4 regions of the Enterobacter sp. JS8-1 genome follow, and region 3 is predicted to be linked to each of the others. Evidence: predicted binding sites of a transcription regulator. Region 3 holds the regulator's gene; each other region holds the start of a gene.

Region 1 (5,167 bases), 1.4 Mb from region 3:
TGACAGTTATTTTTTTTGTTGGGGAATTTAGAGGGTTGGAGAAGGGAATATCGGGTAATGCAATGTACAGGTCGGGTAAGCGCAGCAGCGCCACCCGACATAACAAACTACTCTTCGGCCGCATAACCCTGGGGGGGTAACTTCACGCCGTCCAGCCAGGCTGCGCCGTCGCGCATCTCCAGACGCCCCTCAACAAACCAGCTTACCACCAGCGGGTAAATGGCGTGTTCCTGGGTCTGTACGCGTTCGGTTACGTCGTCTTCGTTGTCGCCGTCAAAGACCGGCACTTTGGCCTGCAGGATCACCGGGCCGCCGTCCAGTTCGTCGGTCACGAAATGGACAGAGGTGCCGTGCTCCTCGTCGCCGTTTTCCAGCACCTGACGATGGGTGTGCAGGCCGGGATATTTCGGCAGAAGAGAAGGGTGAATATTCAGCAGACGTCCGGCGAAGTGTTCGACAAATGCCGGGCTCAGGATACGCATGTAACCCGCCAGCACCACCACGTCCGGCGCGTAGGCATCGATCTCCTGCACCAGCTCGCGGTCAAAGGCTTCACGCCCGGCGAACTGGCTGGCTTCCAGCGCGTGCGCAGGAATGTTCGCTTCCCGCGCGCGCTCAAGGCCGAATGCGTCGGCCTTGTTGCTGAAGACTGCCCGAATGGTGCCATTGATTTTCTTCTGTTTGCAGGCGTCTATGATTGCCTGCAAATTGCTTCCGTTGCCGGAAATGAGCACCACGATGTTTTTCATTCAATGACCACACGCTGTTCGGAATCGGAAGCTTTGATCGTACCGATTTTCCACGCGTTTTCACCTTTTTCAGTCAGCAGATTAACGGCTTTATCCGCTTCGCTTGCCGGCAGGGCGATAATCATACCCACGCCGCAGTTAAAGGTGCGGTACATTTCGTGAGAGCTCACGTTGCCTGCGGTCTGCAGCCAGTTGAAGACGGCTGGCCACTGCCATGAGGATTCGTCGATCACCGCCTGGGTGTTATCCGGCAGAACGCGCGGGATGTTTTCCCAGAAGCCGCCGCCGGTCAGGTGAGCAATGGCGTGAACGTCGACGCTCCCGATCAGTTCCAACACGTTTTTCACATAGATGCGGGTCGGTGCCAGCAGGTGGTCAGCCAGCGGTTTACCGTCCAGCTCGGTGGTCAGCGGGTCGCAGCCGCTCACTTCGAGGATTTTACGTACCAGGGAATAACCGTTTGAGTGCGGACCGCTGGAGGCCAGCGCGATCAGCACATCGCCGTCGGCCACTTTGCTGCCGTCGATAATTTCTGATTTTTCTACTACGCCGACGCAGAAGCCTGCGACGTCATAATCTTCACCGTGGTACATGCCCGGCATTTCCGCGGTTTCGCCGCCGACCAGCGCACAGCCGGACTGCAGGCAGCCTTCGGCGATACCGCTAATCACGCTGGCTGCGGTGTCCACATCCAGTTTGCCGGTCGCGTAGTAATCTAGGAAGAACAGCGGCTCTGCGCCCTGTACCACCAGATCGTTCACGCACATCGCGACCAGATCGATACCGATCGTGTCGTGACGTTTTAAATCCATCGCCAGGCGCAGTTTGGTGCCTACACCGTCAGTTCCCGAGACCAGAACAGGTTCACGATATTTTTGCGGCAGTGCGCACAGCGCGCCGAAGCCACCCAGGCCACCCATCACTTCCGGGCGGCGGGTTTTCTTCACCACACCTTTGATTCGGTCAACCAGCGCATTACCTGCGTCAATATCAACACCGGCATCTTTGTAGCTGAGAGAAGTTTTGTTGGTCACGGCTTAAATCCCCACGCGATTGCATAGCTAGTAAGAAAAATCGGCGCAATTCTAACAGTCCAGGCAAACGTTTGCGAGCCTATTCTCGGCGAGAGGATCTTTTTTTCTGCTGCGGCTCTGATGGTATGCAAACTTGATACCGTTCACGAAAATGAAACCGGTTTCGGCGATCTACTTGCAAGCGGTTTACTGAATGAACATCATGAACTGAAACCGGTTTCAGTTTCATTCAGGAGGGATGAAGTCATGAACATCGCCGCATTTGATATTGGTGGCACCGCATTAAAAATGGGTATCGTGACAGCGCAGGGAGAGTTGCTGCGCAGAGATAAGGCCGTCATTAAGAACAGCGACGGTGAGGCCATCCTTTCGCAGATGCTGAGCTGGGTGGCGGCGCATCCCGGGCTTGAAGGGATCGCCGTCAGCGCGCCGGGGTATGTGAATCCGCATACCGGGTTTATCGACATGGGCGGGGCGATTCGCCGCTTCGACCAGTTCGCAATGAAAGCCTGGCTTGAGGCGCAGACGGGGTTACCGGTCACTGTCGAGAATGACGCCAACTGCGTGCTGCTCGCGGAACGCTGGCAGGGCAAGGGGAAGGATATCGACAACTTTCTGGTGTTGACCATCGGCACCGGGGTCGGCGGGGCGATTTTCTGCAACGGCAGGCTGGTTCACGGGGCGCGTTTCCGCGCCGGGGAATTCGGCTACATGCTCACGGAAAGGGCGGACTCACGCCGCGTTGCCCGCCACTCCATGAATGAAAACTGCACCTTACGCACCCTTCGCAAGCGTTACGCCGATTTTAACGGGCTGGCGCTTGATGACGTCACCGGCGAAGCCATTTTTGACGGTTATGACGCAGGTGACGCCGCGTGCCGCCGCCTGGTGGATGATTTTCTCAATGGCATTGCGACAGGCCTCTACAACCTGGCGAATGTTTTCGATCCGCAGACCATTTTCATTGGCGGCGGAATTGCGGAGCGGCCCGGGTTTATGGCTTTGCTTCGTACCCATCTCACGTGGTTTGGCATCGCGGATATCGCCGACGTTGTCAGCCACGGCAACCGCGCTGGCTTAATTGGCGCGGTTCACCATTTCAGACAGCAGTATCCGTCAGTAATCCGCAACATCGAATGAGGGAAAGAGTATGTCAGGATTTAAAGCAGGTTTTCTGTGGGGTGGGGCCGTAGCGGCACATCAGCTCGAAGGCGGCTGGAAAGAGGGCGGCAAAGGGGTGAGTGTCGCCGACGTCATGACCGCAGGCGCGCACGGCGTGCCGCGTGAAATCACTAACGGCGTGCTGTCGGGGAAAAATTACCCTAACCACGAAGCCATCGATTTCTACCATCGCTATAAAGAAGACATCAAACTCTTTGCTGAGATGGGCTTCAAATGTTTCCGTACCTCTATTGCCTGGACGCGTATCTTCCCGAAAGGCGACGAGCTTGAGCCTAACGAGGCAGGCCTGAAATTCTATGACGATCTGTTCGACGAATGTCTGAAATACGGCATCGAACCGGTTATTACGCTTTCCCACTTCGAGATGCCATTCCACCTGGTCACCGAATACGGCGGCTGGCGTAACCGAAAGCTGATCGACTTCTTCGTGCGCTTCGCAAAAGTGGTGTTCCAGCGCTACCAGCATAAGGTGAAGTACTGGATGACCTTTAACGAGATCAACAACCAGGCTAACTTCCACGAAGACTTTGCGCCGTTCACCAACTCCGGACTGAAGTATGAGCCGGGTGAAGACCGTGAGCCGGTGATGTTCCAGGCCGCGCACTATGAGCTGGTGGCCAGCGCCCTGGCGGTGAAGGCGGGACGCGAGATTAACCCGGCGCTGCAGATCGGCTGCATGATTGCCATGTGTCCTATTTATCCGCTGACCTGCGCGCCGGACGACATGATGATGGCGATGAACGCCATGCACCGCCGCTACTGGTTCACCGACGTGCACGTGCGCGGCAGGTACCCGCAGCACCTGCTCAACTACTTCGAGCGTCGCGGCTTCGCGTTGGATATTACCGAAGAAGATAAAGCGGCGCTGACGCAGGGCTGCGTGGACTACATCGGGTTCAGCTACTACATGTCCTTCGCCACCAAGGCGACGGCGGATAACCCGCAGCTGGACTACGACGAGAGCAAAAGCCTGGTTTCTAACCCGTACGTGCAGAAATCCGACTGGGGCTGGCAGATTGACCCGGTGGGGCTGCGCTACTCCCTGAACTGGTTCTGGGATCACTATCAGCTGCCGCTGTTTATCGTTGAAAACGGCTTTGGCGCGATCGACGTGCAGGAGAGCGACGGCACCGTGAACGATCAGTACCGTATTGATTACCTCGCCGCGCATATCAGCGAGATGAAAAAAGCGGTGGTGGAAGACGGCGTGGATCTGATGGGCTACACCCCGTGGGGCTGCATCGACCTGGTGTCTGCCGGAACGGGCGAAATGAAAAAACGCTACGGCTTTATCTTTGTCGATAAAGATAACGAAGGGAACGGCACGCTGAACCGCAGTAAGAAAAAGTCGTTCGACTGGTATAAGCAGGTGATTGCGAGCAACGGCGAGCAGCTATAATTGCCCGGTGGCGCTGCGCTTACCGGGCCTACGGGACGTGTAGGCCGGGTAAGCGTTAGCGCCACCCGGCAGAACCCCGCACCCAAGCCGGAGTTTCGCCTCCGGTTTTTTTGTCTCTAAATCACTTTGCTTGATATACGTCAAGCAAGATGGGTATGGCGCAATCCGAAAAAAGCGGTATAATCCCGCGATTTTTTTGCGGATGCCACCTCAGAGGAGAAAGAGAATGAAGATTGTGGAAGTGAAACACCCACTCGTTAAACACAAGTTGGGCCTGATGCGTGAGCATGACATCAGCACGAAGCGTTTTCGCGAACTGGCTTCTGAAGTGGGCAGCCTGCTGACCTACGAAGCGACCTCCGATCTGGAAACGGAAAAAGTGACCATCGAAGGCTGGAACGGCCCGGTACAGGTTGAGCAGATCAAAGGTAAGAAAATTACCGTGGTGCCAATCCTGCGTGCTGGTCTCGGCATGATGGAAGGCGTGCTTGAGCACGTGCCAAGCGCGCGTATCAGCGTGGTGGGGATCTACCGTAACGAAGAAACCCTTGAGCCGGTTCCTTACTTCCAGAAGCTGGTGTCTAACATTGACGAGCGTATGGCGCTGGTGGTTGACCCAATGCTGGCAACCGGCGGTTCTATGATCGCCACCATCGACCTGCTGAAAAATGCGGGCTGTAACAGCATTAAGGTGCTGGTGCTGGTCGCGGCGCCGGAAGGGATCGCGGCGCTGGAGAAAGCGCACCCGGACGTTGAGCTGTATACCGCCTCTGTCGATCAGGGACTGAATGAGCACGGGTACA
Region 2 (5,167 bases), 1.8 Mb from region 3:
TAACGCCCAGTTAAGACTCGGTTTCCCTTCGGCTCCCCTATACGGTTAACCTTGCTACAGAATATAAGTCGCTGACCCATTATACAAAAGGTACGCAGTCACCCCATAAAAGAGGCTCCCACTGCTTGTACGTACACGGTTTCAGGTTCTTTTTCACTCCCCTCGCCGGGGTTCTTTTCGCCTTTCCCTCACGGTACTGGTTCACTATCGGTCAGTCAGGAGTATTTAGCCTTGGAGGATGGTCCCCCCATATTCAGACAGGATACCACGTGTCCCGCCCTACTCTTCGAGTTCACAGCAAGTGTGCTTTCGTGTACGGGACTATCACCCTGTACCGTGCGACTTTCCAGACGCTTCCACTAACACACAAGCTGATTCAGACTCTGGGCTGCTCCCCGTTCGCTCGCCGCTACTGGGGGAATCTCGGTTGATTTCTTTTCCTCGGGGTACTTAGATGTTTCAGTTCCCCCGGTTCGCCTCGTTAACCTATGTATTCAGTTAACGATAGTGTGTCGGAACACACTGGGTTTCCCCATTCGGACATCGCCGGGTCAAAGGTTCATATCACCTCGCCGGCGCTTTTCGCAGATTAGCACGTCCTTCATCGCCTCTGACTGCCAGGGCATCCACCGTGTACGCTTAGTCGCTTAACCTCACAACCCGAAGATGTTTCTTTCGATTCATCATCAAATTGCGAAAATTTGAGAGACTCGAACACACATTAACTGTGTGTCGTTTCAATTTTCAGCTTGATCCAGATTTTTAAAGAGCAAAACTTCTTAATGCACTCAAAAGTACATTCAGAAGTTCATCATTCATCAGACAATCTGTGTGGACACTACAAAGGCAGGTTCTTTAAGGTAAGGAGGTGATCCAACCGCAGGTTCCCCTACGGTTACCTTGTTACGACTTCACCCCAGTCATGAATCACAAAGTGGTAAGCGCCCTCCCGAAGGTTAAGCTACCTACTTCTTTTGCAACCCACTCCCATGGTGTGACGGGCGGTGTGTACAAGGCCCGGGAACGTATTCACCGTAGCATTCTGATCTACGATTACTAGCGATTCCGACTTCATGGAGTCGAGTTGCAGACTCCAATCCGGACTACGACGCACTTTATGAGGTCCGCTTGCTCTCGCGAGGTCGCTTCTCTTTGTATGCGCCATTGTAGCACGTGTGTAGCCCTACTCGTAAGGGCCATGATGACTTGACGTCATCCCCACCTTCCTCCAGTTTATCACTGGCAGTCTCCTTTGAGTTCCCGGCCGGACCGCTGGCAACAAAGGATAAGGGTTGCGCTCGTTGCGGGACTTAACCCAACATTTCACAACACGAGCTGACGACAGCCATGCAGCACCTGTCTCAGAGTTCCCGAAGGCACCAATCCATCTCTGGAAAGTTCTCTGGATGTCAAGAGTAGGTAAGGTTCTTCGCGTTGCATCGAATTAAACCACATGCTCCACCGCTTGTGCGGGCCCCCGTCAATTCATTTGAGTTTTAACCTTGCGGCCGTACTCCCCAGGCGGTCGACTTAACGCGTTAGCTCCGGAAGCCACGCCTCAAGGGCACAACCTCCAAGTCGACATCGTTTACGGCGTGGACTACCAGGGTATCTAATCCTGTTTGCTCCCCACGCTTTCGCACCTGAGCGTCAGTCTTTGTCCAGGGGGCCGCCTTCGCCACCGGTATTCCTCCAGATCTCTACGCATTTCACCGCTACACCTGGAATTCTACCCCCCTCTACAAGACTCTAGCCTGCCAGTTTCGAATGCAGTTCCCAGGTTGAGCCCGGGGATTTCACATCCGACTTGACAGACCGCCTGCGTGCGCTTTACGCCCAGTAATTCCGATTAACGCTTGCACCCTCCGTATTACCGCGGCTGCTGGCACGGAGTTAGCCGGTGCTTCTTCTGCGGGTAACGTCAATTGCTGAGGTTATTAACCTCAACACCTTCCTCCCCGCTGAAAGTACTTTACAACCCGAAGGCCTTCTTCATACACGCGGCATGGCTGCATCAGGCTTGCGCCCATTGTGCAATATTCCCCACTGCTGCCTCCCGTAGGAGTCTGGACCGTGTCTCAGTTCCAGTGTGGCTGGTCATCCTCTCAGACCAGCTAGGGATCGTCGCCTAGGTGAGCCGTTACCCCACCTACTAGCTAATCCCATCTGGGCACATCTGATGGCAAGAGGCCCGAAGGTCCCCCTCTTTGGTCTTGCGACGTTATGCGGTATTAGCTACCGTTTCCAGTAGTTATCCCCCTCCATCAGGCAGTTTCCCAGACATTACTCACCCGTCCGCCGCTCGCCGGCAAAGTAGCAAGCTACTTCCCGCTGCCGCTCGACTTGCATGTGTTAGGCCTGCCGCCAGCGTTCAATCTGAGCCATGATCAAACTCTTCAATTTAAGTTTGATGCTCGTGAATTAAACTTCGTAATGAATTACGTATGTTCACTCAGAGACTTGGTATTCATTTATTGTCCGAAGACATTAAGAATCCATGTCACTTTGAGTGCCCACACAGATTGTCTGATAAATTGTTAAAGAGCAGTGCAACGCGGCTTTCGCTCACCGTTGCGAGGTGGCGTATATTACGCTTTCCTCTTTCAGAGTCAACCCGTTATTTCAGGATTTTTTCTCTTCAACCGACCCGGTTGTTTGTGAAGTGATTCACATGTTCCGTGTCGATGGAGGCGCATTATAGGGAGTTCTCCGCAGGCCGCAACCGCTAAATGACAGAAAAATGACTGACTGCTGCATTACACAGCAAAACCCCGCCTTATACCTTTTTACACACAGACTTATCCACAATGATACGAAAAAGTGAAAATGTGCGAGCGTTGCGCAAACGTTTTCGTTAAAATGCTCGCGCTTAACAAGGATGCCCCGTCAGGTGTGTTAGATGAGTTTTTCGCAGGAAAATTCATCTAACGCTCTCTGTAATCGTGAAATCCAGGGGATTTACCATGCAACAACGTCGTCCAGTCCGCCGCGCTCTGCTCAGTGTTTCTGATAAAGCCGGTATCGTCGAATTCGCTCAGGCACTTTCTGCACGTGGCGTAGAGCTGCTTTCTACAGGCGGTACCGCTCGCCTGTTAGCAGATAAAGGTCTGCCGGTAACCGAAGTGTCCGATTACACCGGTTTCCCGGAAATGATGGATGGACGCGTCAAAACCCTGCACCCGAAAGTGCACGGCGGCATTCTTGGTCGTCGCGGTCAGGATGACGATATTATGAAACAGCATGACATCGCGCCAATCGACATGGTGGTTGTTAACCTCTACCCGTTTGCCCAGACCGTTGCCCGCGAAGGCTGTTCTCTGGAAGATGCCGTAGAGAATATTGATATCGGCGGCCCAACTATGGTGCGCTCCGCTGCCAAGAACCATAAAGATGTGGCCATCGTCGTAAAGAGCAGCGATTACGAAACCATTATTAATGAGATGGATGCCAACGAAGGGTCACTGGCGCTTGCAACGCGTTTCGACCTCGCCATCAAAGCCTTCGAACACACCGCCGCGTACGACAGCATGATCGCCAACTACTTCGGTAGCCTGGTACCGGCTTACCACGGTGAAAGCAAAGATCCTTCTGGCCGCTTCCCGCGCACCCTGAATCTGAACTTCATTAAGAAGCAGGATATGCGCTACGGCGAGAACAGCCACCAGCAGGCTGCCTTCTATATAGAAGAAGAGGTAAAAGAAGCCTCGGTTGCGACTGCCCAGCAGGTTCAGGGCAAAGCGCTCTCCTATAACAACATTGCCGACACCGACGCCGCGCTGGAATGCGTGAAAGAGTTCAGCGAGCCAGCCTGCGTTATCGTTAAGCACGCCAACCCATGCGGCGTCGCGGTAAGCACCTCTATTCTGGATGCCTACGATCGCGCCTACAAAACTGACCCGACCTCCGCATTCGGCGGCATTATCGCCTTCAACCGCGAGCTGGATGCTGAAACCGCACAGGCCATCATCTCCCGTCAGTTCGTTGAAGTGATCATCGCGCCATCCGCATCCGAAGAAGCACTGAAAATCACAGCGGTAAAACAGAACGTACGCGTACTGGTTTGCGGCCAGTGGGCAGAACGCGTGCCGGGCCTGGACTTCAAGCGCGTGAACGGCGGTCTGCTGGTTCAGGATCGCGATCTGGGTATGGTGACAGAAGCCGACCTGCGCGTGGTGACCAAACGTCAGCCGAGCGAACAGGAACTGCGTGACGCGCTGTTCTGCTGGAAGGTCGCGAAGTTCGTCAAATCCAATGCCATCGTCTACGCGAAAGAGAACATGACCATCGGGATAGGTGCTGGCCAGATGAGCCGCGTCTACTCCGCGAAAATTGCGGGTATTAAAGCAGGCGACGAAGGACTGGAAGTAAAAGGCTCCGCCATGGCTTCTGACGCCTTCTTCCCGTTCCGTGACGGTATCGACGCGGCAGCCGCTGTAGGGATCACCTGCGTGATCCAGCCTGGCGGCTCAATCCGCGACGACGAAGTGATTGCCGCCGCCGACGAACACGGCATCGCGATGATCTTCACCGATATGCGCCACTTCCGTCATTAATTCCCGGAGCAGAAAATGAAAGTATTAGTCATTGGTAACGGCGGGCGCGAGCACGCTCTGGCGTGGAAAGCGGCGCAGTCTCCGCTGGTGAAAACGGTCTTCGTGGCGCCGGGCAATGCCGGTACCGCACTGGAACCCGCGCTGCAGAATGTGGCTATCGGCGTGACCGACATTCCGTCGCTGCTGAGCTTTGCCCAGAACGAGAAAATCGATCTGACGATTGTGGGCCCGGAAGCCCCTCTGGTGATTGGCGTCGTTGATGCGTTCCGCGCGGCGGGCCTGAAAATCTTCGGCCCAACGGAAGGTGCTGCACAGCTGGAAGGCTCCAAAGCCTTCACCAAAGATTTCCTCGCGCGTCATAACATCCCAACGGCGGAATATCAGAACTTCACCGAAGTGGAGCCAGCCCTGGCCTACTTACGTGAAAAAGGTGCGCCGATTGTTATCAAGGCCGACGGCCTGGCTGCCGGTAAAGGCGTTATCGTCGCGATGACGCTCGAAGAAGCCGAAGCCGCGGTTCAGGATATGCTGGCGGGCAACGCCTTCGGCGATGCGGGCCACCGCATCGTGATCGAAGAGTTCCTCGACGGCGAAGAAGCCAGCTTTATCGTGAT
Region 3 (5,167 bases):
ATAATTGCCCCCATCACCGGCACAAAACTGTATCCCAGCCCACCGGAAATCACCGCCCCGCCCGCTGCAGCCCCCAGCGCATTACCCAGGTTAAACGCACCGATATTCACGGAAGAAGAGAGACCTGGCGCTTCATGGGCGACACGCATCACCCGCATCTGAAGCGGTGGTACCACGGCAAAGGTGGCAGCACCCCACACGACCATTGCGATCGCAGCACCCCATTCGTTGCGTGCCAGCCACGGGATCGCAATCATGATGACAATCAGCAGGGTTAAAAAGCCTTTCAGCGTACCGCTCACGGAGCGATCGGCCAGTTTTCCGCCCAGATAGTTACCGATAGAGAAGCCCACGCCTATCAGCACCAGCATCGCGGTAATAAAGATCGGCGTCGCGTGGGTAATATCGTGCAGCACCGGTGAAATATAGGTGTAGAGGGTAAACATCGCACCGGCCCCCAGCACCGTGGTCAGCAGCGCGGAAAGCACCTGAGGACGCATCAGCACCGACAGCTCTTTGCGCACGTCAGGACGTTCCCCGGCGCTCCCCTTCGGTAAGGAGAAGAACAGCGCCACCATCGCCACCACGCCCAGCCCTGCTGTCGCCAGGAAAGACATTCGCCAGCCAATGACTTCACCCAGCCAGGTGGCCGCAGGCACACCGCCTATGTTGGCGATCGTCAGCCCCATAAACATGGTCGCCACCGCGCTGGCCTGCTTGTGCTTCGGAACCACGCTTGCCGCAACAACCGAGCCCAGACCGAAAAATGCGCCATGGTTCAAACTGGTCAGAATACGCGACAGCATCAGAGTGGTGTAATCCGGCGCAATCGCGGAGAGCACGTTGCCCAGCGTAAAGATCGCCATCAAAAATATCAGCGCATTGCGACGCGCGCGGTGCGACAGCAGCAGCGTCATCAGCGGAGCCCCGACCATCACGCCGATGGCATAGGCGCTGATTAACATCCCGGCCGCAGGAATAGAGACGTCTACACCGCGTGCGATAACAGGCAGTAACCCCATTGGGGAGAATTCAGTGGTGCCAATCCCAAAGGCGCCAATCGCCAGGGCCAGCAGAGGAAAATTGATTTTCATGAGTCAACTCCGGATGCCGTGTCATCACGCGACACAGAACTAAGAAGTCAAAAGCATGACATCAATCACAAAATTTGAGAAGTTAACATTTTGGCAAAAGATTTTTGCCGGAGAGGTAACAATAGGAAGCAAATGAGGAGGGAGAGGACTCTCCCCCCGCGTAAATCAGTGCAGCGCAGCCGTCAAACCACCGGCAACAATCAATGCCAGCACGATAAAGGTGGTCACCAGCGAAAACTTCAGATCGGAACTCATCAATTTTTCTCCTTTTAATCACCCCACGAAAAGTGAGCTTGCTCATTTTTACACAGTTTACGTCAAAAATCTTCCTGGATTTAAACTGATATCCACTTTAGCTCTTCCCCTTTTCATCAAGATAGGACAAAATTCCACGCTAAATTTATTAGCGTACCGGCCATTGACCCCCTCCTGACGTCCTGTGTCGTTTTCCCGGCGTGTCGCAACTCAAGATTGCGTAATAAGGGTGAGAGAAGGCAAACGTTTACCTTCAAGTTTTTCAGGAGTTTAGGATATGGTCTGGAGTGACATTGAATGGCAACAATAAAAGACGTAGCAAAACGCGCAAACGTTTCCACTACAACCGTATCACATGTAATTAACAAAACCCGCTTCGTCGCGGAAGAGACGCGCAACGCCGTCTGGGCGGCGATCAAGGAGTTACATTACTCCCCAAGTGCGGTTGCGCGCAGCCTGAAGGTGAATCACACCAAGTCGATTGGCTTGCTGGCGACCAGCAGTGAAGCGGCCTACTTTGCCGAAATCATCGAAGCCGTTGAGAAAAACTGCTTCCAGAAAGGCTATACGCTGATTCTGGGCAACGCGTGGAACAGCATTGAGAAGCAGCGCGCCTACCTGTCGATGATGGCGCAAAAGCGCGTCGATGGCCTGCTGGTAATGTGTTCTGAATACCCAGAGTCCGTACTTTCCATGCTGGAAGAGTACCGCCACATCCCGATGGTGGTGATGGACTGGGGCGAAGCACGCGCGGACTTCACCGATTCCGTTATCGATAATGCCTTTGAAGGCGGCTATATGGCCGGTCGTTATCTGATCGAACGCGGTCACCGCGAGATTGGCGTGATCCCGGGTCCGCTGGAGCGCAACACCGGTGCGGGCCGTCTGGCCGGGTTTATGAAGGCAATGGAAGAGGCACTCATCACCGTGCCGGAAAACTGGATCGTTCAAGGCGACTTTGAGCCGGAATCTGGTTACCGCGCAATGCAGCAGATTGTCTCCCAACCGCATCGCCCAACGGCTGTTTTCTGTGGTGGCGATATTATGGCGATGGGCGCACTCTGCGCCGCCGACGAGCTGGGCCTGCGGGTGCCGCAGGATATTTCCGTGATCGGGTATGACAACGTGCGTAACGCGCGCTTCTTCACCCCGGCGCTGACCACTATTCACCAGCCAAAAGACTCGCTGGGCGAAACGGCTTTCAACATGCTGATGGACAGGATCGTCAACAAGCGTGAAGAATCCCAGTCGATTGAAGTTCACCCACGCCTCATCGAGCGCCGCTCCGTGGCGGACGGTCCTTTCCGCGACTATCGCCGTTAATCGCTTACGGAGCCAGTTATGCTGGCTCCCGTAGCCACTCCCGATTCAACGTTTCACTGTCTCCCAGATAATCCAGAAGCCAGGCCATCGCAGGCGATACGTCGTTTTGCTGCCAGGTCAGACAGCAGGCCGCATCCGGGAACGGATTTTCCAGCGTCAGCGCTGTCCACTCTCCGGTATCGATGCGCGGACGCGCGAAGTGAACGGGCACCATCGCCACGCACAGCCCCGCAGAAAGACAGGTTGCCGACGATTCCCAGTCAGGGGCCACCACGCGGCGCTGGTTGTCCAGTAGCCAGGTGATGCGCTTGGGCAGCGAGCGCGAGGTATCTTCCAGCACCAGCGACGGCCAGTTGCGCAGCGTGTCATCGCTGAGAGGGCCTTCCATTGCCGCCAGCGGATGTTCGCTGGAGACAACGCAGGTCCAGCTCAGCATCCCCATATCGCGAAACGCATAGCGTCCCCCAACGGGGATCGCCTGCGTTGCACCAATCGCCATCTCCACCCTGCCATCCGCCAGCGCATCCCAGACGCCGTTGAACACCTCTTGGGAGACCCGCAGTTCGACATCAGAAAAATGACGATAGAAATCCACGATCATTTGCCGGGTCCGTTCCGGCTTAACGATATTATCCACCGCGATGGAGAGATGGCCTCGCCAGCCGTTAGCGATCTGCTGACACTGCTCGCGGGTGATCTGCATTTTTTTGATAACAGAACGCCCTTCCTTCAAAAACCACGCGCCTGCAGGCGTTAATTCCACGTCGCGATGACGCCGCTCGAACAGCGGAACCGCCAGCCACTCTTCCAGCTGACGCACGGTGTAACTGATCGCCGAGGGTACGCGGTGTAACTCCTGCGCGGCACCGGTGAAACTGCCGTTACGGGCAACAGCATCCACAACTTCAAGAGAATAATCTGACCACATGTTCTGCCTGCAAAAAATTTGAATGCACTCTGCAAATATTAGCGTTTCACAAGCCGCTTTGCACTCCCTACACTCTGCGCCAACGTACACCTGCCTCCTCAGGAGAATAAAACAATGCAACCCAGGAAAGGATTTTTAGTCTGGCTCGGCGGCTTAAGCGTGCTGGGCTTTTTAGCGACCGACATGTATCTGCCCGCATTTGCCGCGATGCAGGAAGATCTGCAAACCCCCGCAGCCGCTATCAGCGCCAGCCTGAGCCTGTTCCTCGCCGGTTTTGCCTTCGCACAACTCCTCTGGGGGCCACTCTCCGATCGCTTTGGTCGTAAACCGGTGCTGCTGCTGGGTCTGGCTATTTTTGCCGTGGGCTGCCTGGGCATGCTGTGGGTACGCGATGCCACCTGGCTGCTGGTACTGCGATTCATTCAGGCCGTTGGCGTCTGTGCTGCAGCGGTGACCTGGCAGGCGCTGGTGACCGATTATTATCCGGCATCCCGCACTAACCGAATTTTCGCCACCATTATGCCGCTGGTCGGTCTCTCGCCTGCCCTCGCACCGTTGCTCGGAAGCTGGATCCTGGCCCATTTCGACTGGCAGGCGATCTTCGCCACGCTCTTTGCCATCACGCTGGTACTGATGCTGCCTGCGTTTTTCCTCAAGCCTGCGCATAAAAAAGAGACGCATCCTGACGCGAAGCCGATTACCTTTGCCTCGCTACTGCGTTCAAAAGCGTATCGCGGCAACGTCCTGATTTACGCGGCCTGTTCCGCCAGTTTCTTCGCGTGGCTGACTGGCTCGCCGTTCATTCTGCACGATATGGGATACAGCCCGGCGGCAATCGGCCTGAGTTATGTTCCACAGACCATCGCTTTCCTGGTCGGCGGCTACGGCTGTCGTGCAGCGCTGCAGAAGTGGGAAGGCCAGCAAATGCTGCCCTGGCTACTGGTGCTGTTCGCGTTAAGCGTTTTCGGCACATGGGCCGTCGGGTTTATTCCGGGTACGGGCCTGACCGAAATTTTGATTCCGTTCTGCGTCATGGCGGTCGCTAACGGTGCTATTTACCCAATCGTGGTAGCGCAGGCGTTACGTCCGTTCCCACAGGCGACGGGACGCGCCGCCGCGCTGCAGAACACGTTACAGCTGGGTCTGTGCTTCCTGGCAAGTCTGGTGGTCTCTGCGTTGATTGCCACGCCGCTCCTGACCACCACCAGTGTGATGCTGGTGACCGTTGCGCTAGCTGCCCTTGGCTACCGTATGCAGTCTTCCGCTCAGCGCGAGCAGAATGCGCGTCAGAAGGTGGAAACGTCGCACGCATAATCGCGCCAGAAATTATGTTAAGACCTAGTGATTAGGTTGCTAAGAATTTTCTATTGAATCACCAAATTTTGAGGCCTATACTAAATTTGGTTCGATTAAATACGATAAATATTAAGTGTTAACGGGAGCCGGAGTGCTCCCGTTTTACCATGGAAGGCTTTTCGGCAAGGGTTATCTCCCTTCCTCTGTTCTACGTCGGATATTAGCCTCGCGGGCATTTACCGTGAGATTTCTCACAAACCCCAAAAAGCGT
Region 4 (5,167 bases), 1.3 Mb from region 3:
CGACACTTGTAGGCCGGGATCGCTACGCGTCACCCGGCACACAGGCGAGACACCATTAAAGAGCAATGTGTATGTCTAAATCCGTACAGAGCAACAGCGCGGTTCTCGTTCACTTCACGCTGAAGCTGGATGACGGCTCCACGGCTGAATCCACCCGCAATAACGGCAAACCGGCCCTGTTTCGTCTTGGCGATACCTCACTTTCTGAAGGTCTTGAGCAACAGCTTCTGGGTCTGAAAGAGGGCGAGAAAAAAGCGTTTTCGCTGGAGCCGGATGCGGCATTTGGCGTGCCAAGCCCGGACCTGATCCAGTATTTCTCGCGTCGTGAGTTCATGGACGCGGGTGAACCAGAAATCGGGGCGATTATGCTCTTTACTGCTATGGACGGCAGCGAAATGCCTGGCGTGATCCGCGAAATCAACGGCGATTCTATCACCGTCGATTTCAACCATCCGCTTGCCGGGCGTACCGTTCATTTTGATGTCGAAGTGCTGGAGATCGATCCGGCACTGGAGGAGTAAAATGCAGATCCTGTTGGCTAACCCGCGCGGCTTCTGCGCCGGTGTAGACCGCGCTATCAGCATTGTTGAAAACGCGCTGGAGATTTACGGCGCGCCGATTTATGTGCGTCACGAAGTGGTGCATAACCGCTACGTGGTCGACAGCCTGCGCGAGCGCGGCGCAATCTTTATTGAGCAGATCAGCGAAGTGCCGGACGGTGCGATCCTGATCTTCTCCGCGCACGGCGTCTCTCAGGCGGTACGCAACGAGGCGAAAAGCCGCGATCTGACCGTATTCGATGCCACCTGTCCGCTGGTGACAAAAGTGCATATGGAAGTGGCGCGCGCCAGCCGTCGTGGTGAAGAGTCGATTCTGATTGGCCATGCAGGTCATCCGGAAGTCGAAGGCACCATGGGACAGTACAGCAACCCGGAAGGGGGGATGTATCTGGTCGAGTCGCCTGAAGATGTCTTTACGCTGAACGTGAAAAACGAAGCGCGACTGTCGTTTATGACCCAGACCACGCTCTCCGTAGACGATACCTCTGACGTGATTGACGCCCTGCGCCAGCGCTTCCCGAAAATCGTCGGGCCGCGTAAGGATGACATCTGCTACGCCACCACTAACCGTCAGGAAGCAGTGCGTGCGCTGGCTGAACAGGCGGACGTGGTGCTGGTCGTCGGCTCCAAAAACTCCTCTAACTCTAACCGTCTGGCCGAACTGGCGCAGCGGATGGGGAAAGCGGCGTTTCTGATTGACGATGCGACGGACATTCAGGAAGCGTGGGTCAAAAATGCGGCCTGCGTTGGCGTTACCGCAGGCGCTTCCGCGCCGGATATCCTGGTGCAGAACGTGATTACCCGTCTGCAGGAGCTGGGCGGTGGCGACGCGGTTCCGCTGGAAGGGCGCGAAGAGAACATCGTGTTTGAAGTTCCGAAAGAACTGCGAATTGATGCCCGCGAAGTGGAATAATCCCTCTTCTGATGAAAGGCCAGCACCTCCTGTGCTGGCCTTTTTTTTACCCGTTACTTTATCGTGACCACAAAATCATGTCTTTTACTGATATTTAAGTCGGTTTCACGTTAAATTCTAATTATCGGTGTTTTCAGTTGGCAGCCTCAGCGAAGGCTGGTTAATCTGAAAACGGTTTACATCATTTTAACGTAAGAGAATAACTATGCATGATGCACAGATCCGTGTCGCTATTGCGGGCGCGGGTGGACGTATGGGCCGTCAGCTGATTCAGGCGGCGCTACAGATGGATGGTGTGGCACTTGGCGCGGCGCTGGAACGTGCAGGTTCGTCACTACTTGGCACCGATGCGGGTGAGTTGGCGGGCGCAGGCCACACGGGCGTAACCGTGCAGAGCAGCCTGGAGGCGGTAAAAGATGACTTTGACGTGTTCATCGATTTCACGCGCCCTGAAGGCACATTGAATCACCTGGCGTTTTGCCGTCAGAACGGTAAAGGGATGGTGATTGGTACTACCGGTTTTGACGACGCGGGTAAACAAGCCATTCAGGAGGCATCAAACGAGATTGCGATCGTCTTCGCTGCCAACTTTAGCGTAGGCGTTAACGTGATGCTGAAGCTGCTGGAAAAGGCGGCGAAAGTGATGGGCGACTATACCGACATTGAGATTGTTGAAGCGCATCACCGCTATAAAGTCGACGCGCCATCAGGTACGGCGCTGGCAATGGGCGAAGCGATTGCTTATGCAATGGATAAAGACTTAAAAGACATCGCGGTCTATTCTCGCGAAGGTCATACGGGCGAACGCGTTCCGGGAACCATTGGTTTCGCAACTGTGCGAGCAGGCGATATCGTCGGCGAACATACCGCGATGTTCGCCGATATCGGCGAACGCGTAGAGATCACGCATAAGGCATCTAGCCGAATGACATTTGCAAATGGCGCAGTTCGCTCCGCGTTGTGGTTGAAAGGCAAGCGTAATGGTCTTTTTGATATGCGAGATGTACTCGATCTCAACAATTTGTAAGCATTATTACCCATCGTGATGTGGTTATTGCAGTCGTAATGTATTGATTGCATAGGGCAATAATTTATTGCCCTTTTATTTTAACTTCTTTGTTAGTGTTATTCTGTTAAAGCCTTAAAACAATATCTCTTCTCTCTGTTTTACGTTGCGCAATTGTAAATTTTGACCATATGGTCCACTTTTTATTACCCCGCGCACGAAATTCCCATTAAACTTACCGCGCAAGCGTTTTCCAGAATGATTTGCCTGATCTTTTTGCCCGTTAAATCGCATTCCAGCCGCCAGGCTCGCAAAAGAATAAACAAAATATCCGTTTTGAGTTGACTTTTACCCACCAAATCCCCAGAATGCCGCCGTTTGCCAAAAATCCGCTGGCAACACATTTGCATTGATTTATGACGTGGTTGTGAATTAATATGCAAATAAAGTGAGTGAATATTCTCTGGAGGGTGTTTTGATTAAGTCAGCGCTATTGGTTCTGGAAGACGGAACCCAGTTTATCGGTCGGGCCATAGGGGCAACAGGTTCGGCGGTTGGGGAAGTCGTTTTCAATACTTCAATGACCGGTTATCAAGAAATCCTCACTGATCCTTCCTATTCTCGCCAAATCGTTACTCTTACTTATCCTCATATCGGCAATGTCGGCACCAATGCTGCTGACGAAGAATCTTCTCAGGTACATGCGCAAGGCCTGGTCATCCGCGACCTGCCGCTGATTGCCGGCAACTTCCGCAATACCGAAGACCTCTCTTCTTACCTGAAGCGCCATAACATTGTGGCGATTGCCGATATCGATACCCGTAAGTTAACGCGTCTGCTGCGCGAGAAGGGTGCACAGAACGGTTGTATCATCGCGGGTGACAACCTCGATGCGACGCTGGCGCTGGAAAAAGCGAAAGCCTTCCCGGGCCTGAACGGCATGGACCTGGCGAAAGAAGTGACTACCGCTGAGGCCTACAGCTGGACGCAGGGTAGCTGGACGCTTGAAGGCGACCTGCCGGAAGCGAAAAAAGAGAGCGAGCTGCCGTTCCACGTGGTGGCCTACGATTTCGGTGCCAAGCGCAACATCCTGCGCATGTTGGTTGACCGCGGCTGCCGCCTGACGGTGGTGCCGGCACAAACGTCTGCCGAAGACGTGCTGAAGATGAATCCGGACGGTATTTTCCTGTCCAACGGTCCTGGTGACCCGGCGCCGTGCGATTACGCCATCGCCGCCATCAAGTCCTTCCTGGAAACCGACATCCCGGTATTCGGCATCTGCCTTGGCCATCAGCTGCTGGCGCTGGCGAGCGGTGCGAACACCGTTAAGATGAAGTTCGGCCACCACGGTGGTAACCACCCGGTGAAGGACATCGATAACAACACGGTGATGATCACCGCGCAGAACCACGGCTTTGCCGTCGATGAAGCCTCTATGCCGGCTAACCTGCGCGTGACCCATAAGTCGCTGTTCGATGGCACCCTTCAGGGCATTCATCGTACCGATAAGCCAGCGTTCAGCTTCCAGGGCCACCCTGAAGCCAGCCCGGGCCCACACGACGCCGCGCCGCTGTTCGATCACTTCATCGAACTTATCGAGCAATACCGTAAGACCGCTAAATAATCAGGAGCCGAGAAGACAATGCCAAAACGTACAGACATAAAAAGCATCCTGATCCTTGGCGCTGGCCCGATCGTCATCGGCCAGGCCTGCGAATTCGATTACTCCGGCGCGCAGGCGTGTAAAGCCCTGCGTGAAGAGGGTTACCGCGTTATCCTGGTGAACTCTAACCCGGCGACCATCATGACCGACCCGGAAATGGCTGATGCAACTTACATCGAGCCGATTAACTGGGAAGTGGTGCGTAAAATCATCGAGAAAGAGCGTCCGGACGCGGTGCTGCCAACCATGGGCGGCCAGACGGCGCTGAACTGCGCGCTGGAGCTGGAGCGTCAGGGCGTGCTGGCCGAGTTCGGCGTGACCATGATTGGCGCGACAGCCGACGCGATTGATAAAGCAGAAGACCGTCGCCGCTTCGACGTGGCAATGAAGAAAATCGGCCTCGACACCGCGCGTTCCGGTATCGCACACAACATGGAAGAAGCGCTGGCCGTCGCGGCTGACGTGGGCTATCCGTGCATCATTCGTCCATCCTTCACCATGGGCGGCACCGGCGGCGGTATCGCCTACAACCGCGAAGAGTTCGAAGAGATTTGCGAACGCGGTCTGGATCTCTCCCCAACCAAAGAGCTGCTGATTGATGAATCGCTGATTGGCTGGAAAGAGTACGAGATGGAAGTGGTGCGTGATAAAAACGACAACTGCATCATCGTCTGCTCCATCGAAAACTTCGATGCGATGGGTATCCACACCGGTGACTCCATCACCGTTGCGCCAGCCCAGACCCTGACCGACAAAGAGTATCAAATCATGCGTAACGCCTCGATGGCGGTACTGCGTGAAATCGGCGTGGAAACCGGCGGTTCTAACGTACAGTTCTCCGTGAACCCGAAAACCGGCCGTCTGATTGTTATCGAAATGAACCCGCGCGTGTCCCGTTCCTCCGCGCTGGCCTCTAAAGCGACCGGCTTCCCGATTGCGAAAGTGGCGGCGAAACTGGCGGTGGGTTATACCCTCGACGAGCTGATGAACGACATCACCGGTGGCCGCACGCCTGCCTCCTTTGA

Evidence for each region. Region 3 encodes PurR, which represses purine synthesis genes. Its sites were predicted from a motif close to CANGCAAACGTTTGCNTG; they were not measured.
Region 1: the regulator PurR is predicted to act here: its motif matches at 1,844-1,861, upstream of purM (phosphoribosylformylglycinamidine cyclo-ligase).
Region 2: the regulator PurR is predicted to act here: its motif matches at 2,839-2,856, upstream of purH (bifunctional phosphoribosylaminoimidazolecarboxamide formyltransferase/IMP cyclohydrolase).
Region 4: the regulator PurR is predicted to act here: its motif matches at 2,719-2,736, upstream of carA (glutamine-hydrolyzing carbamoyl-phosphate synthase small subunit).

Annotation. Positions count from the first base shown of each region.
Region 1 covers NZ_CP185805.1:3,470,352-3,475,518, reverse strand. The annotation lists gene purN (phosphoribosylglycinamide formyltransferase) at 108-749, opposite strand; gene purM (phosphoribosylformylglycinamidine cyclo-ligase) at 746-1,783, opposite strand; gene bglK (beta-glucoside kinase BglK) at 2,030-2,923, shown strand; gene ACOQH0_RS16465 (6-phospho-beta-glucosidase) at 2,934-4,364, shown strand; gene upp (uracil phosphoribosyltransferase) at 4,591-5,167, shown strand, end outside.
Region 2 covers NZ_CP185805.1:245,689-250,855, reverse strand. The annotation lists rRNA gene ACOQH0_RS01235 (23S ribosomal RNA) at 1-653, opposite strand, end outside; rRNA gene ACOQH0_RS01230 (16S ribosomal RNA) at 862-2,403, opposite strand; gene purH (bifunctional phosphoribosylaminoimidazolecarboxamide formyltransferase/IMP cyclohydrolase) at 2,964-4,553, shown strand; gene purD (phosphoribosylamine--glycine ligase) at 4,569-5,167, shown strand, end outside.
Region 3 covers NZ_CP185805.1:2,027,794-2,032,960, reverse strand. The annotation lists gene ACOQH0_RS09660 (MFS transporter) at 1-1,094, opposite strand, end outside; gene ACOQH0_RS09655 (YnhF family membrane protein) at 1,260-1,349, opposite strand; gene purR (HTH-type transcriptional repressor PurR) at 1,647-2,672, shown strand; gene punR (DNA-binding transcriptional activator PunR) at 2,689-3,600, opposite strand; gene punC (purine nucleoside transporter PunC) at 3,715-4,914, shown strand.
Region 4 covers NZ_CP185805.1:704,406-709,572, forward strand. The annotation lists gene fkpB (FKBP-type peptidyl-prolyl cis-trans isomerase) at 72-521, shown strand; gene ispH (4-hydroxy-3-methylbut-2-enyl diphosphate reductase) at 523-1,473, shown strand; gene dapB (4-hydroxy-tetrahydrodipicolinate reductase) at 1,679-2,500, shown strand; gene carA (glutamine-hydrolyzing carbamoyl-phosphate synthase small subunit) at 2,955-4,103, shown strand; gene carB (carbamoyl-phosphate synthase large subunit) at 4,122-5,167, shown strand, end outside.